DNA from 3 places in the Ammoniphilus oxalaticus genome. Region 3 is predicted to be linked to each of the others. Evidence: riboswitches for the same ligand, from Rfam matches in the RefSeq annotation. Region 3 holds a riboswitch; each other region holds the start of a gene.
What was found. Region 3 has a riboswitch for S-adenosylmethionine ahead of BEP19_RS14055 (bifunctional homocysteine S-methyltransferase/methylenetetrahydrofolate reductase). Riboswitches for the same ligand answer to the same signal wherever they lie in the genome.

Region 1 (4,237 bases), on a different contig from region 3:
AGGTTGGCCGGAGTTGGTTGATTTGAACCGGTATCGCCAACAACTGGAGCGGATCAGTCGCGATGGCTATGCGACGAGTCTGGAAGAACGGGAATCAGGAACGAGCGCTGTTGCGGCTCCGATTTTTGATCGTCACAGGCAACTGCTCGGGGTCTTATCTGTTTCAGGACCAGTTTCTCGTCTAACAGAGGAAAAAATGCGAGAAATCGCTCCGATTGTGATGGATGCGGCAATGAGAATGGGGAGAATGACATTGATCCGACAATAGCGAACAATTTCTTACACAAGTGTTATCCACTATCTGACATAATTCTCGCAACATCTTTGCTAGAATAGATTTAGAATCTTCTGGAAAGGATGAGTAGTTTGGCGGAACAGTGGTACTCCTTAAAAGATATGGCAAAGGAATTGAATACGACGTGGCAAAGTGTTCGTAGCTGGAAGGATCAGTTTTACCAGTTTGTTCCGATGGATATCGAGGGAAAACAGGTTCGGTTTAAAAAGGACGCATTAGTTGTTTTTCAATTTATACAAGAAGCAAGGGATAATGGCTTAGATCAACATGATATTCGTGAAGGATTAGGCGAAAAATTTGGACAAGCTGAGCATTCTTTAATCCAAGCCGGCATCTCGGTCGGGGATCTTGCGATAGATTCCAAAATGATTGAGGAGATGAAGCAAACGATAGAATTACTACAACATGAAATTGCGGATTTAAAAACAAGGATGCAAGAGGTTGAAATCGCAAAACGGGATCAAGAACTGATGGATAATCTCGGTAAGATTCGAGAAGAGAGAGAGAAGAAGAAAAAAGGAATCTGGTCTCGGGTCATGAACTTTACTTTATAAAAAGCGCGATTGATGAAAGGGGCTGCCAATGGGTAGTCCTTTTTTAATCACGTTTGGAATGGTATTAATGCATATGAGAGGCGGGTTATAATCTTAAATATTTTCGTATAGCTATCGAATGTTGTTGATCGGTCATTTTATCTAAAAAGGAGATTTAATTTTAATAGTGTTGTATGTTTGAAGAAGCGGTTGGGAACATGCCGAAAATAGCATAAATTTAATTTTGTCCAGGTCCGAATCCGTGTCTAGTTTTTCGAGAAATTGGAACCAAGCGAGATAGCGGTCAACAAACCTTCTTGCGATCCATTGAAATGATTGGATCCAATTAGTAAATTTGAGTCCATCCTCTGAATCTCCAATCAGCTGTGGTGGGTGTTGGCGGACACAGAGATACGGGTATTTAGAGTGGATTAGGATCGTTTGTTTCGGATCGGGGTTGACGTGGGCTAAAGCATGAATGATTTTATGCCGCCAGAAATAAGCAGTAGAATAGCAGATATCTACATCTGAAGATGAAAAAGCCAATGTTTGTTTGCAAATAAGGCTATAGATAAATTGAATCCATTTATAAGGTGAATGGGTGTAGTGTAGAGGGGTATTGGTTAAATCATTAAAAGTTCTACAGCACTCCTTGCATTTGTAGCGTTGGCGATCACGGTATTTCCCGTAACGAACAACTGTTACGCTTGCGCAATGCGGACATTTGTGTTGTTGTTTTTGCTTAAAAATAATGAGTTGATTGAGGACATGTCTGCAAGTTTCTTCTTTTTTAAAACGATTAAAATGCTGTTGGAGACGTTCGAGGCGGACATTTTGATTGACAAAAAAGTCGCGTTTTTGAAGCATGTGGAATCCTCCTTTTAACCCAATAGGGAACACCTGTTCCTATCTTAACTTAAACAAGTTAGTTTGTCCATCCACAAATTTAAATAACTATGGAAATAAAGAGCTGCGCGCCAATCTCTTCTTTTTCATCAACAACATTCCATAACTATGTCTGCTGCCCCCCTGATCCCCGTCTATCTTTTTTCCAGCAGCGCACCGAACTGTTTCGAACATCGTTATATTGACAATATATATTTTCAATGATAGTGTACTACTAACAATTAAACTTGACTTATCTAGAGAGGTGGAGGGACTGGCCCTTTGAAGCCCAGCAACCGTTAGGATACTAGCAGGTGCTAATTCCAGCAGAACGACGGTCGAAGGTTCTGAAAGATAAGAAGACGTAGACAAATCACTCCTTCTTATACGAAGGAGTTTTTTATTTGTAAACCGTTAAAAACAGACAGTACTAGCATTGTATCTGGTACACTATGTAAAAAGACAGATTACAATGAGTAGGTGGAGGGAGTGGAAGGAATTGTCTGAGCAAAGTTTGAAGCGACAGATGGAGAAAAAGATCTTAATTCTTGATGGGGCGATGGGGACAATGCTTCAGCAAGCGAATCTCACCGAGGAGGATTTCGGTGGAGAAGAGCTAGATGGCTGTAACGAGAACCTTAATATCACCCGTCCGGATGTTATTTTACAGATCCACAAAGAGTATTTGGCAGCGGGCGCAGACATCATCTCAACGAATACATTCGGATCAGCAACGGTTGTTTTAGCTGAATATGATCTTGAAGAATATGATGAGGAAATTAATATAGCCGCGGCTCGAATTGCGAGAGAAGCGGTTGACGCATACTCGACGCCAGAGTGGCCACGTTTTGTTGCGGGCGCGATGGGTCCGACGACGAAAACGTTATCTGTAACGGGCGGCGTTACTTTTGATGAATTGGTTGAATCGTACCGATCACAGGCCAGGGCTCTAATTCAAGGCGGGGTAGACCTCTTGCTGCTTGAAACGGCTCAAGATATGTTGAACGTTAAAGCAGCCAGCATCGGGATTAAAGAATCATTCAAAGAACTTGAAAAAGAACTGCCTGTGATGATCTCGGGGACGATCGAGCCGATGGGAACAACGCTTGCGGGGCAAAACATCGAAGCGTTTTATATTTCGTTAGAACATTTAAAACCGCTTTCCGTTGGTCTAAACTGCGCTACAGGTCCGGAGTTCATGCGAGACCATATCCGAACCGTTTCCGAATTGGCCCAGTGTGGGGTGAGCTGTTATCCGAACGCGGGGTTGCCTGACGAAAACGGGCATTACCACGAATCACCGGAAGCGCTGGCAACCAAGTTGGCGGATTTTGCAAAACAAGGTTGGTTGAATATCGCCGGTGGCTGTTGCGGTACAACGCCAGAACACATTCGGGTATTAGCTGAAAAATTAAAGGATTACAAACCGAGGACGGAAGCTGAACCGCACGGTCATGTTGTGTCAGGAATCGAACCGGTTTATTTGGAAGAGGACAACCGACCGTTGTTTGTCGGGGAGCGAACGAACGTGATCGGCTCTAGAAAGTTTAAAAACTTAATTAAAGAAGAAAAGTACGAGGAAGCTTCCGAGATTGCTCGCGGCCAAGTTCGAAAAGGGGCTCATATTATCGACGTTTGTTTAGCGGACCCTGATCGAGACGAAGCGGAAGATATGAGTAAGTTTTTGGACTATGTCGTTAAAAAGGTGAAAGTCCCGCTGATGATTGACTCAACTGACCACGAAGTAATTGAACTTGCTTTGAAATTTTCACAAGGAAAAGCGATCATCAACTCGATTAACCTGGAAGACGGGGAGGAGCGCTTTGAACAGGTAGCCCCGTTGGTTAAAACCTATGGAGCGGCCGTTGTTGTTGGAACGATCGATGAAACGGGGATGGCGGTGACGCGTGAGCGTAAGTTGGAAGTGGCGCAGCGTTCCTACGATCTGTTGGTGAATAAGTACGGTCTCGATCCGCGTGACCTTATTTTTGACCCGCTCGTTTTCCCAGTTGGAACAGGTGATGAGTCGTACATTGGATCAGCGAAAGAAACCGTCGAAGGGATTCGAATGATCAAAGAGGCCATGCCTGAATGTCAAACGATCTTAGGTGTGAGCAACGTGTCATTTGGTCTGCCGCCTGCTGGTCGCGAAGTGCTAAACGCGATCTATTTGTACCACTGTACAAGAGCGGGATTGGATTATGCTATCGTTAATACCGAGAAACTCGAGCGGTTTGCTTCGATACCGGCGGAAGAGCGTCAAATGTCAGAAGAGCTTTTGTTTGACACAACGGACGAAACGCTTGCTACGTTTACTGCCTTCTACCGGGAAAAGAAGGTAGAGAAGAAAATAGAAATTTCTAATTTGACGTTAGAGGAGCGGTTAGCGCAATATGTCGTCGAAGGCTCAAAAGACGGGCTGATCAAAGACTTAGACGAAGCGCTTCAAAAATATCCGCCGTTAGAAATTATCAACGGACCGTTGATGAATGGAATGAGTGAAGTCGGGCGTCTTTTCAATAAC
Region 2 (4,237 bases), on a different contig from region 3:
ACGGCAGCCACATGATTGATATAAAATAAGCAGGGAAAACACTAGCTAATAATAAGTAAAAGACAGTCGTAGACTGCCGATTCATAAATAAGTAACACAAGCCAAAAATAATAAAAGTAAACGAACCGTTATATTGAAAATGGAGATAAAAATATAATAACAGATCAAATAAGTCCGCAGTGTTCTTGCCCATCATTCCAATGGCAGCGATGCCCCAGGGGCCAATCGATGACAGTACATTTAAGAGAATGCCTGTATGAAAAAACAGTTTAACGACGGGCGGAATCGATTGTCGCTGATTTGTAAAGTAAAGATAAGCAAAATAATAGGATATAAAAATATGCAAACTAGAAAATAAGATGGAAAACAGTCCATATCCTTGCAAACAAAAAGAGATGAGCATGCCTGACACGGAAAAGTGGAGCGCGTAATATAGAAAATGAAGTCTTCTGCTGTTCCACATCGAAGCGGTCATTGTATATTGGATTAGAAAGGCAGCTAAAATAAAATAAACCCAACCTAGAAAGGCGACGTGGGAATGGGCATGGACAAGATGCATGAAGGGGATCTTTGGCAGAAACGGCAGGAACATTTTTAGCCGCGCTACAACGCCAATGATTGAAATAAAGATAAAATAGAATAAACCAGATAGAACCCATTTTTTCATATAAACCACCAGATCCTCATTTTTAGTCTAAATTACAGGAAGGACAACCTTTGGTCAACTGACTCAACTATAAAAGGAAGGGTAGCGAGCGCATCATGAATCTTGACGTTGAAGATATTTTACAATGGATTGAAGCTTATCAACGCTTAGGCGTGATCGTGGCCTTTTTATTACCCGTCATCGAAGCCTTTATCCCCGCTCTTCCACTGATCGCAATTGCAACGGGAAGCGCCGCGGCGTTTGGCCTATGGAAAGGATTTTTGTTTACCTGGCTTGGCGCTTGCGCAGGATCGATCCTTGTCTTTTGGCTTGTTAGAAAGTTAAGAGGCACACGAACGCATCTCTTTTTCAGGAAATACCGAACGATCGTGAAAACGACGAGTTGGTTTGAGAACCGTGGTTTTTCCGTGCTTTTTCTGTTACGATGCTTCCCTTTTTCTCCGTCCAGTTTAATCAATGTGCTAGCCGCATTATCGAGATTGCCGTTTCACACGTATTTTTGGGCGACTTTACTTGGCAAAGGAGTCATGATTTTTATTATCTCCTTTATCGGGGCGGATTTGCCCGCGATGTTGCGCGAACCATGGAAACTACTGTTTATCGCTTTGTTAATTGCAGCCTTATGGTTATTCGGTAAAAGGGTGGAAAAACAATACATATCAAGGTGATCAGCTTAGTTTGACATAAAACGGATTGTTACATATAATAACTGTGATCAACAAGTTAACAAGTGAATGCTCTTATCAAGAGAAGGTGGAGGGACTGGCCCGATGATGCCCGGCAACCGACCTAATGAACGCTTCGCAACGTTTGTTATGGCACGGTGCTAATTCCGACAAAATGAAGTTCATTTTGAGAGATAAGGGAACTGCGATGTAAACCCAGCTCCTTTCATCAGATGAAAGGAGCTTTTTAGTTTGTAGTTAAGCAAAATAGCGATAGATGGCATAGGGGGAGGACATAAAGTGGATTTAGAAACGATTTTAGCTCAGATCGGTAATCGCAAAGAAAAGAAAACAGGGGCGATTAGCTTTCCTGTCACTTTTTCAACGGCGTATTTGCACCCAGGATTAGGTGAAAGCACCGGCTTTGATTACATACGCACGAAAAACCCAACGCGCGTTGTTTTGGAAGAGGCGATCGCTGAAATTGAAGGCGGTGATCAAGGGTTTGCGTTTAGTTCGGGAATGGCGGCAATTCAAATTTTGTTTGGCCTATTTAAGCCGGGGGATCATATCATCGCTACGCATGACTTATACGGCGGATCTTACCGTTTGTTTGAACAAGTCTGGCGACGATTTGGAATTACGTGTAGTTACCACGACATTCGCGATGGCGCGGATTTACGCGATCACCTTCGTCCAGAAACGGCTGCCGTGTTTATCGAGACACCGAGCAACCCGATGATGATCACAGTTGATACGGAAAGCATAGCTGCGGTGGCGAAAGAGCATGGGGCATTAACGATTGTGGACAACACGTTTTTGACGCCATATTACCAAAGGCCAATCGAACAAGGGGCGGACATCGTGTTGCACAGCGCCACCAAGTACCTAGGCGGCCATAACGATGTGCTAGCAGGCTTAGTCGTCACAAAAGGCAAGGAGCTATCGGAAGAAATGGCCTTTCAGCAAAACACGAGCGGAGCCGTGTTGTCGCCTATGGATAGTTGGTTGTTAATTCGCGGTATGAAAACGTTGTCGTTACGAATGGAAAAGCATACAGAGAACGCGAAGCAGTTGGTTTCCTTCTTGGAAGGTCATTCGTTCGTCGAAGATGTGCTTTATGCGGGTGTTGGCGGGATGATCTCGTTCCGAGTTAAAGACGCGGCAATGGTTGCCCCGATTTTGAAAAATTTAAAGTTAATTTCTTTTGCGGAAAGTTTAGGCGGGGTTGAAAGTTTGATGACGTACCCTGCGGTACAAACGCATGCGGATATTCCAGAGGAGATTCGCCAAAGAGTCGGTGTGTGTGATCGCTTGCTGCGTATTTCAACGGGAATCGAGAGCGCCCACGATCTTCAGCAAGATTTGGAGCAAGCTTTGCAAGCTGCGTCCCATGTGTTGAAACAGGCGTCTGTCGAATAATCGTTAAAACCGCATGGCTTGCAAAAAGAGGTTAGATTCGCGTAAAATAAAAAAAAGATAAATACACGGCTATGAAGAAGAAGAGTAGGGATCGTTTCTGTTTATAGAGAGTCAGTGGGTGGTGGAAACTGATACAGGGCGTTCCGCGAATGGACTTCTGAGCTCCAAACCGAAACCGCTGCGGAAATAGGCTTTGGCGAGATGATCTTCACGTTATCGAAGAGAACTTAAGATATTTGATTATGGTTTGATATGTAATCAAATAATAAGGGTGGCACCACGGTCCTTCGTCCCTTGCGGATGGAGGATCTTTTTGTTTACTTAACCTTGTTAAATGAGTATTCTTACCCAGGAAATAATGGAGGCGTGAGTCATATGTCTAAAAAGAAAATATTCTCAGGTATTCAGCCGAGCGGGTTGCTCACACTGGGCAACTATATCGGCGCGATGAAACAGTTTGTTGAACTACAAGATGAGGGCGATTGTATTTTTTGCGTAGTCGATTTGCATGCGATTACGGTGCCGCAGGAGCCAGAATTATTGCGACAAAATGTTCGTTCGTTAGCGGCTATGTTTTTAGCGGCGGGCATTGATCCGCAGAAAGCAACGTTAATGGTTCAATCGCATGTAAAAGAGCATGCGGAGTTAGGCTGGTTGATGCAATGTACGGCTTACATGGGTGAGCTGGAGAGGATGACCCAATTTAAAGACAAGTCGGAAGGAAAAGCCGCCGTAAACGCCTCTTTATTTACATATCCAGCGTTGATGGCCGCTGATATTTTACTTTACGACGCGACACATGTTCCGGTTGGAGACGATCAAAAACAGCATTTGGAGTTAACGCGCGATTTGGCTCAGCGGTTTAATGGACGATTTGGCGAGACGTTCACGATCCCAGAGCCGATCATTCCGAAAGTGGGCGGAAGAATCATGTCGTTGGATGACCCCAGTAAAAAGATGAGCAAAAGTAATCCGAATGAAGGTAGCTTTATCTCTTTGTTGGATGAACCAAAGAAAATTGTCCGCAAAGTGAAGCGAGCGGTAACCGATTCGGAAAATCAGATCCGTTTTGATGAACAGGAAAAACCAGCAATTAGTAACTTGCTGACGATTTACGCGCTCGCTTCTAACCAAACAATCGAGCAATTGGAATCGCAATACGACGGTATTGGTTATGGCGCGTTCAAAAGTGATGTCGCTGATGCGGTTGTGTCCCTGCTAGAACCGATGCAACAACGGTATCAAGAATGGATTGAATCAGATGAATTGGATCGTGTTTTGTTAGCCGGCGCTGAAAAAGCTGCAGAATATGCGGAACAGAAAATGATTGAAGTCAAACAAAGGATGGGCTTGATTCCAAGGGAGACCCTAAAATAAGAAAAAGTCTATTTTATCCAGCATTGCGCAGAGTTGCATGGTTCAAACTAAAGGTATCTCTGCCAAGAAGAGGTGATATAGATGAGCAAGCGTCAAAAAGAGCTGG
Region 3 (4,237 bases):
TGTGGATCATCGCATAGAACGGTGGCCGAGCGAGGTAATCGGTCCAGAGCCAGCGCTCAACCTGCGTTATAAAAATGTTGGGTTCGTAATGAAAACGGATCAAAATTCGGGACAAGCTGAATTAATTGTAGTTCAACAAACAGCGCCCCGCTTGTGGCGCATTCGAACGTTTAATGAAACAGGCTTGTTGATTGAGCGGCAGTATTCGTTGCGGGCCCTTCGCCAGGAGGCGGTCATGGTCAAAGCCGTAAATCTTTCAGGGGCGCATGATGGGAGAATCGGTTACCGCTCCCAAATTACACAAGGTTACCCGACCTACCTATTTCCGATTCTCTATCCATATGGTACATCGCTGCTTTCAGTAGCGCTTATCCTTTATTATTTTGCGGAACTACGGCCACAGGCGCCTTCGAAAAAAAGAATTTAACTACGGGGCTGCCTGAATTGACCCCCAACACTCGTTAGTAAAAGTGTTTGCAGATTACCTTAATCAGGGGTTCGAAATCGCGCCCCCAACACTGTTTAGTAAAAGGGGGTACTCACCGAGGCCAGCAGAATCCGTAAATTAAGAGGCTACTGCACGTCCCCACCCCCAACACTCGCTAGTAAAAGCCGCAGCCTCTTTTGAGCTGCCCCGCCCCATACCGAACCGTATCACGGCCTACTCGGTTTGCCCCTAAATTGCCCAAACAATTCTAAAAATAGAAAATTGGGTTTAAAAAAACTCTTTTCTGTCGAGACTGTTTGCTAAGGAGATAGAAAAGAGAGGGGATTACGAAGGGCATGAGAAAAGTAAGCTTGGTTTTATTTTCAGTAATGATCTTAGTTATGAGTTGGGAAAATCAAAAATCGGTTGCGGCTTTATTTTCAGGCGATGGGGTTCCTGAACAGTCGATTCGCTTGCGGATCATTGCCAACAGCGATGCTCCTCAAGATCAAATTTTAAAAAGAAAGATTCGCGACAACATCAATAACTACCTTGCCGATCAAGTGGAAGAGCTAGATTCACTAGAGCAGGCGAGACAAAAGATGCATGCAGAGCTTCCCGCGTTGGAAGAAATCGTGGAACAAACGGTGGCTGACAGCGGGTTCACATATGAGAGTAACGTAGAATTAGGCGTCGTTCCTTTTCCGACAAAAATGTACGGACAATACGTTTATCCGGCTGGCGATTATGAAGCGTTGCGGGTGACGGTTGGTGAAGGGCGCGGTCAAAATTGGTGGTGTGTGTTGTTCCCGCCGTTATGCTTTGTGGATATTACGACAGGCGATGCCGTCAAAAAGGACGAGCAGGGGAACCACGAGTTAGCAGACGGGGGCGATGGCGCGCCGCAAGTTCAGGTTAAGTTTTTCTTGTTTGAAATCTTCCAAAAACTATGGAAAAGCATTTTCGGCTAATCTAAAAAGATTGACAGAATGAAAAGAGCCCATGTATCATATCATTAACTAACCTTATATAGTGGAAATAAAATTGAAATCGATTTTCTTATTCGGAGCAGGTGGAGGGACTGGCCCTATGAAACCCGGCAACCCGTTAGGACCAATAACAATTCCTAAAGAGGGTGCTAATTCCTGCAGGTGGCGATCCGATCATCTGAGAAATAAGGAGGAACTCAGTATAACGAGATAGAGATGGATGACGAGAGACCTTCTACCTTTTTTTGCAAAGCGTAGAAGGTCTATTTATTTGGAAGATGGCAGAGGGGGAGCGAGAACGTGAAGGATCATCTGTTACAGTATATACAGAAAAACATACTCATTGGAGACGGAGCGATGGGAACGTTGCTTCATGGTTATGGCGTGCCTGTTGGCGCGTGCGGGGAAGAGTGGAATTTGACCCGCCCGGATTTAATTCGAGAAATTCACGCGAGTTATCTTGCGGCCGGCGCTACTTTAATAGAAACAAATACGTACGGAGCGAACCGTGAAACGTTATCAAAGTACGGGTTAGAGGATCAAGTTGAGGCCATTAATCGGGCCGCGGTCCAGTTGGCAAGAGAAGCGATTGGCGATGAAGCGTACATTGTTGGCGCGGTCGGCGGCATTTTAGGCGGCAGAAAAACCAATTTTGATCGCGAAAAACTACAGTATGCCTACGATGAACAAATCAATAGTTTGCTAAAGGAATCGTTGGATGGAATCATGCTTGAAACGTTTTGCAACGTGGAAGAAGCGATCATCGCGATCGAAGCGATTAAGCGGGTAAGCTCGATTCCCGTCCTCTGCCAACTATCGGTCCAGGACCTGACTCGCACATTGGATGGTTATCCGTTAGATGAAGCTTTTGGTCGACTTTTGGAGGCGGGAGCGAGTGTCGTTGGGCTAAACTGTTACAATGGACCCGCGAACCTAATCCGTTCTTTTGAAAAGTTGAACTTACCTGAAGGGACCTTATTATCGGCTTATCCCAACGCGGGTTTGCCCGCCTATGTGGACGGAAAATACGAATATGAGTCTTCGCCTGAATATTTTGCGGAAAGCGCTGAAAAATTGGTTGAACTGGGTATCCGCATTATCGGCGGGTGTTGCGGGACAACGCCTGAGCATATCTCCGCTGTCGCCAAACGCCTAAAAGGAAAAGAGCCGCAACGGGTGCAAGTGAACGAACGAGCGTTGCGACCGGATCGTGTTGTGATTCCGTATCCAGAGATCAGTTCTGAAAAAACGATCCCGCAATTGGCTCGCGAACGAACGACGGTGATTGTCGAGTTGGATCCGCCGCGGGAATTGGACTTCGAACCGTTTTTAGATGGAGCGGCTGCCTTAAAAGAAGCAGGGGTCGATGCGATCACGATGGCGGATAATTCACTAGCGATGACGCGGATGAGCAACATGGCGCTAGGGGCGATCGTCAAAGAAAAAATTGGCGTCCGTCCACTCGTTCACATGACTTGCCGTGACCGTAATTCAATCGGCCAGCAATCCCACCTGATGGGACTGCACGCGTTAGGGATTGACCATCTCTTAGCGATTACGGGAGACCCGACGCGGTGCGGCGATTTACCGGGGGCTTCCTCAGTGTACGATATGACCTCATTTGAATTGATTCGGATGATCAAACAGCTTAATGAAGGAATCGGCTTCTCCGGTAGAGAGTTGAAAAAGCGTTCGACCTTTACTGTCGCAACCGCTTTTAATCCAAACACGCGTCATTTGCATAAAGCAGTGGAACGATTGGAGAAGAAGCTCGAGGCAGGGGCGGATTACATCATGAGCCAACCGCTGTATGATCACGACCAGTTTGCGCAAGTAGCGGAAGCGACCGCTCATTTAGACGCGCCGATGTTTGTCGGGATCATGCCGTTGACAGGTCATCGCAATGCCGAATTTTTGCACAATGAAGTGCCGGGCATTCAGTTGTCTGATGAAGTGCGATCCCGCATGGCCAAGTTTGAAGGGGATGACGCCCGCAAACAAGGAGTCGAAATCGCCCTCGAACTGTTGGAAACCGCGCAACGTTATTTTAACGGAATCTATTTGATCACACCGTTCATGCGTTATGAAATGACCGTCGAGCTGGCTCTGCAAGCGAAAAAAGGGGTAAAAGAAGATCACCTCGCTCGAAACTAGCATTTTACCGTTGTCTTTTTTGGCATAACTATCATTCTAGAACATATAAATCATAGAAAAGCTAGAATGAGGGGGACGAGTAACGTGCTAAATAACAATAGTGTGGTACGGATGGCAACGAAACAAGATGTGTCGGCGATAGTGAAACTTTTAGAACAGGGTAAACTAAACGCAACAGGAATTGAGCAACATATTGAAAACTTTTTAGTTGTGGAACAAACGGAGCCGCGACGGATTATCGGAACAGCCGGCTTAGAAATAAGCGATGAAAAACGCGGATTGCTCCGTTCACTGGCGCTCGATTCGACCTACCTCGAAGCAAACGCATTAATGGAGTTGGTGAGAATTTTGTTAGCATTTGCTGTACAAAAAGGGGTACAAGAAATTTATTTGCTAACACCCTCCACTTCTTTTTTCGAGTTTTTCGGATTTGAGGCGATTGAACACACGGATACGCCCGCCTCGATCCAACAATCGGCCCATTTTCGACAAGCAAAAACAGACTTATCCACGGTGATGGTCTATCAAACACGAAAAAAGTAACATTTTGTTGAGGAAAAGTTATGAACAAGTTATCCACAGAGTGTTGATAACTTGTTTGTTTATCTACAGGTAAAGAAGTAAATACGTATTTAAAAAGGATTTTGATGGATTATGATCAGTTATC

Region 1: linked by a shared signal. The riboswitch ahead of metH (methionine synthase) and the one ahead of BEP19_RS14055 (bifunctional homocysteine S-methyltransferase/methylenetetrahydrofolate reductase) in region 3 are both predicted to bind S-adenosylmethionine.
Region 2: linked by a shared signal. The riboswitch ahead of BEP19_RS00285 (aminotransferase class I/II-fold pyridoxal phosphate-dependent enzyme) and the one ahead of BEP19_RS14055 (bifunctional homocysteine S-methyltransferase/methylenetetrahydrofolate reductase) in region 3 are both predicted to bind S-adenosylmethionine.

What each region holds. Positions count from the first base shown of each region.
Region 1 is NZ_MCHY01000011.1:103,728-107,964, reverse strand. It holds gene BEP19_RS15735 (IclR family transcriptional regulator) at 1-268, shown strand, start outside; gene BEP19_RS15730 (MerR family transcriptional regulator) at 367-849, shown strand; partial or broken gene BEP19_RS18295 (transposase) at 1,425-1,695, opposite strand; SAM riboswitch class I at 1,964-2,074, shown strand; gene metH (methionine synthase) at 2,240-4,237, shown strand, end outside.
Region 2 is NZ_MCHY01000001.1:53,118-57,354, forward strand. It holds gene BEP19_RS00275 (hypothetical protein) at 1-667, opposite strand, end outside; gene BEP19_RS00280 (TVP38/TMEM64 family protein) at 763-1,335, shown strand; SAM riboswitch class I at 1,405-1,533, shown strand; gene BEP19_RS00285 (aminotransferase class I/II-fold pyridoxal phosphate-dependent enzyme) at 1,633-2,754, shown strand; T-box leader at 2,817-3,052, shown strand; gene trpS (tryptophan--tRNA ligase) at 3,130-4,131, shown strand; gene BEP19_RS00295 (DUF3905 domain-containing protein) at 4,213-4,237, shown strand, end outside.
Region 3 is NZ_MCHY01000009.1:529,831-534,067, forward strand. It holds gene BEP19_RS14045 (hypothetical protein) at 1-427, shown strand, start outside; gene spoIIR (stage II sporulation protein R) at 784-1,398, shown strand; SAM riboswitch class I at 1,484-1,608, shown strand; gene BEP19_RS14055 (bifunctional homocysteine S-methyltransferase/methylenetetrahydrofolate reductase) at 1,717-3,570, shown strand; gene BEP19_RS14060 (GNAT family N-acetyltransferase) at 3,655-4,113, shown strand; gene BEP19_RS14065 (L-threonylcarbamoyladenylate synthase) at 4,225-4,237, shown strand, end outside.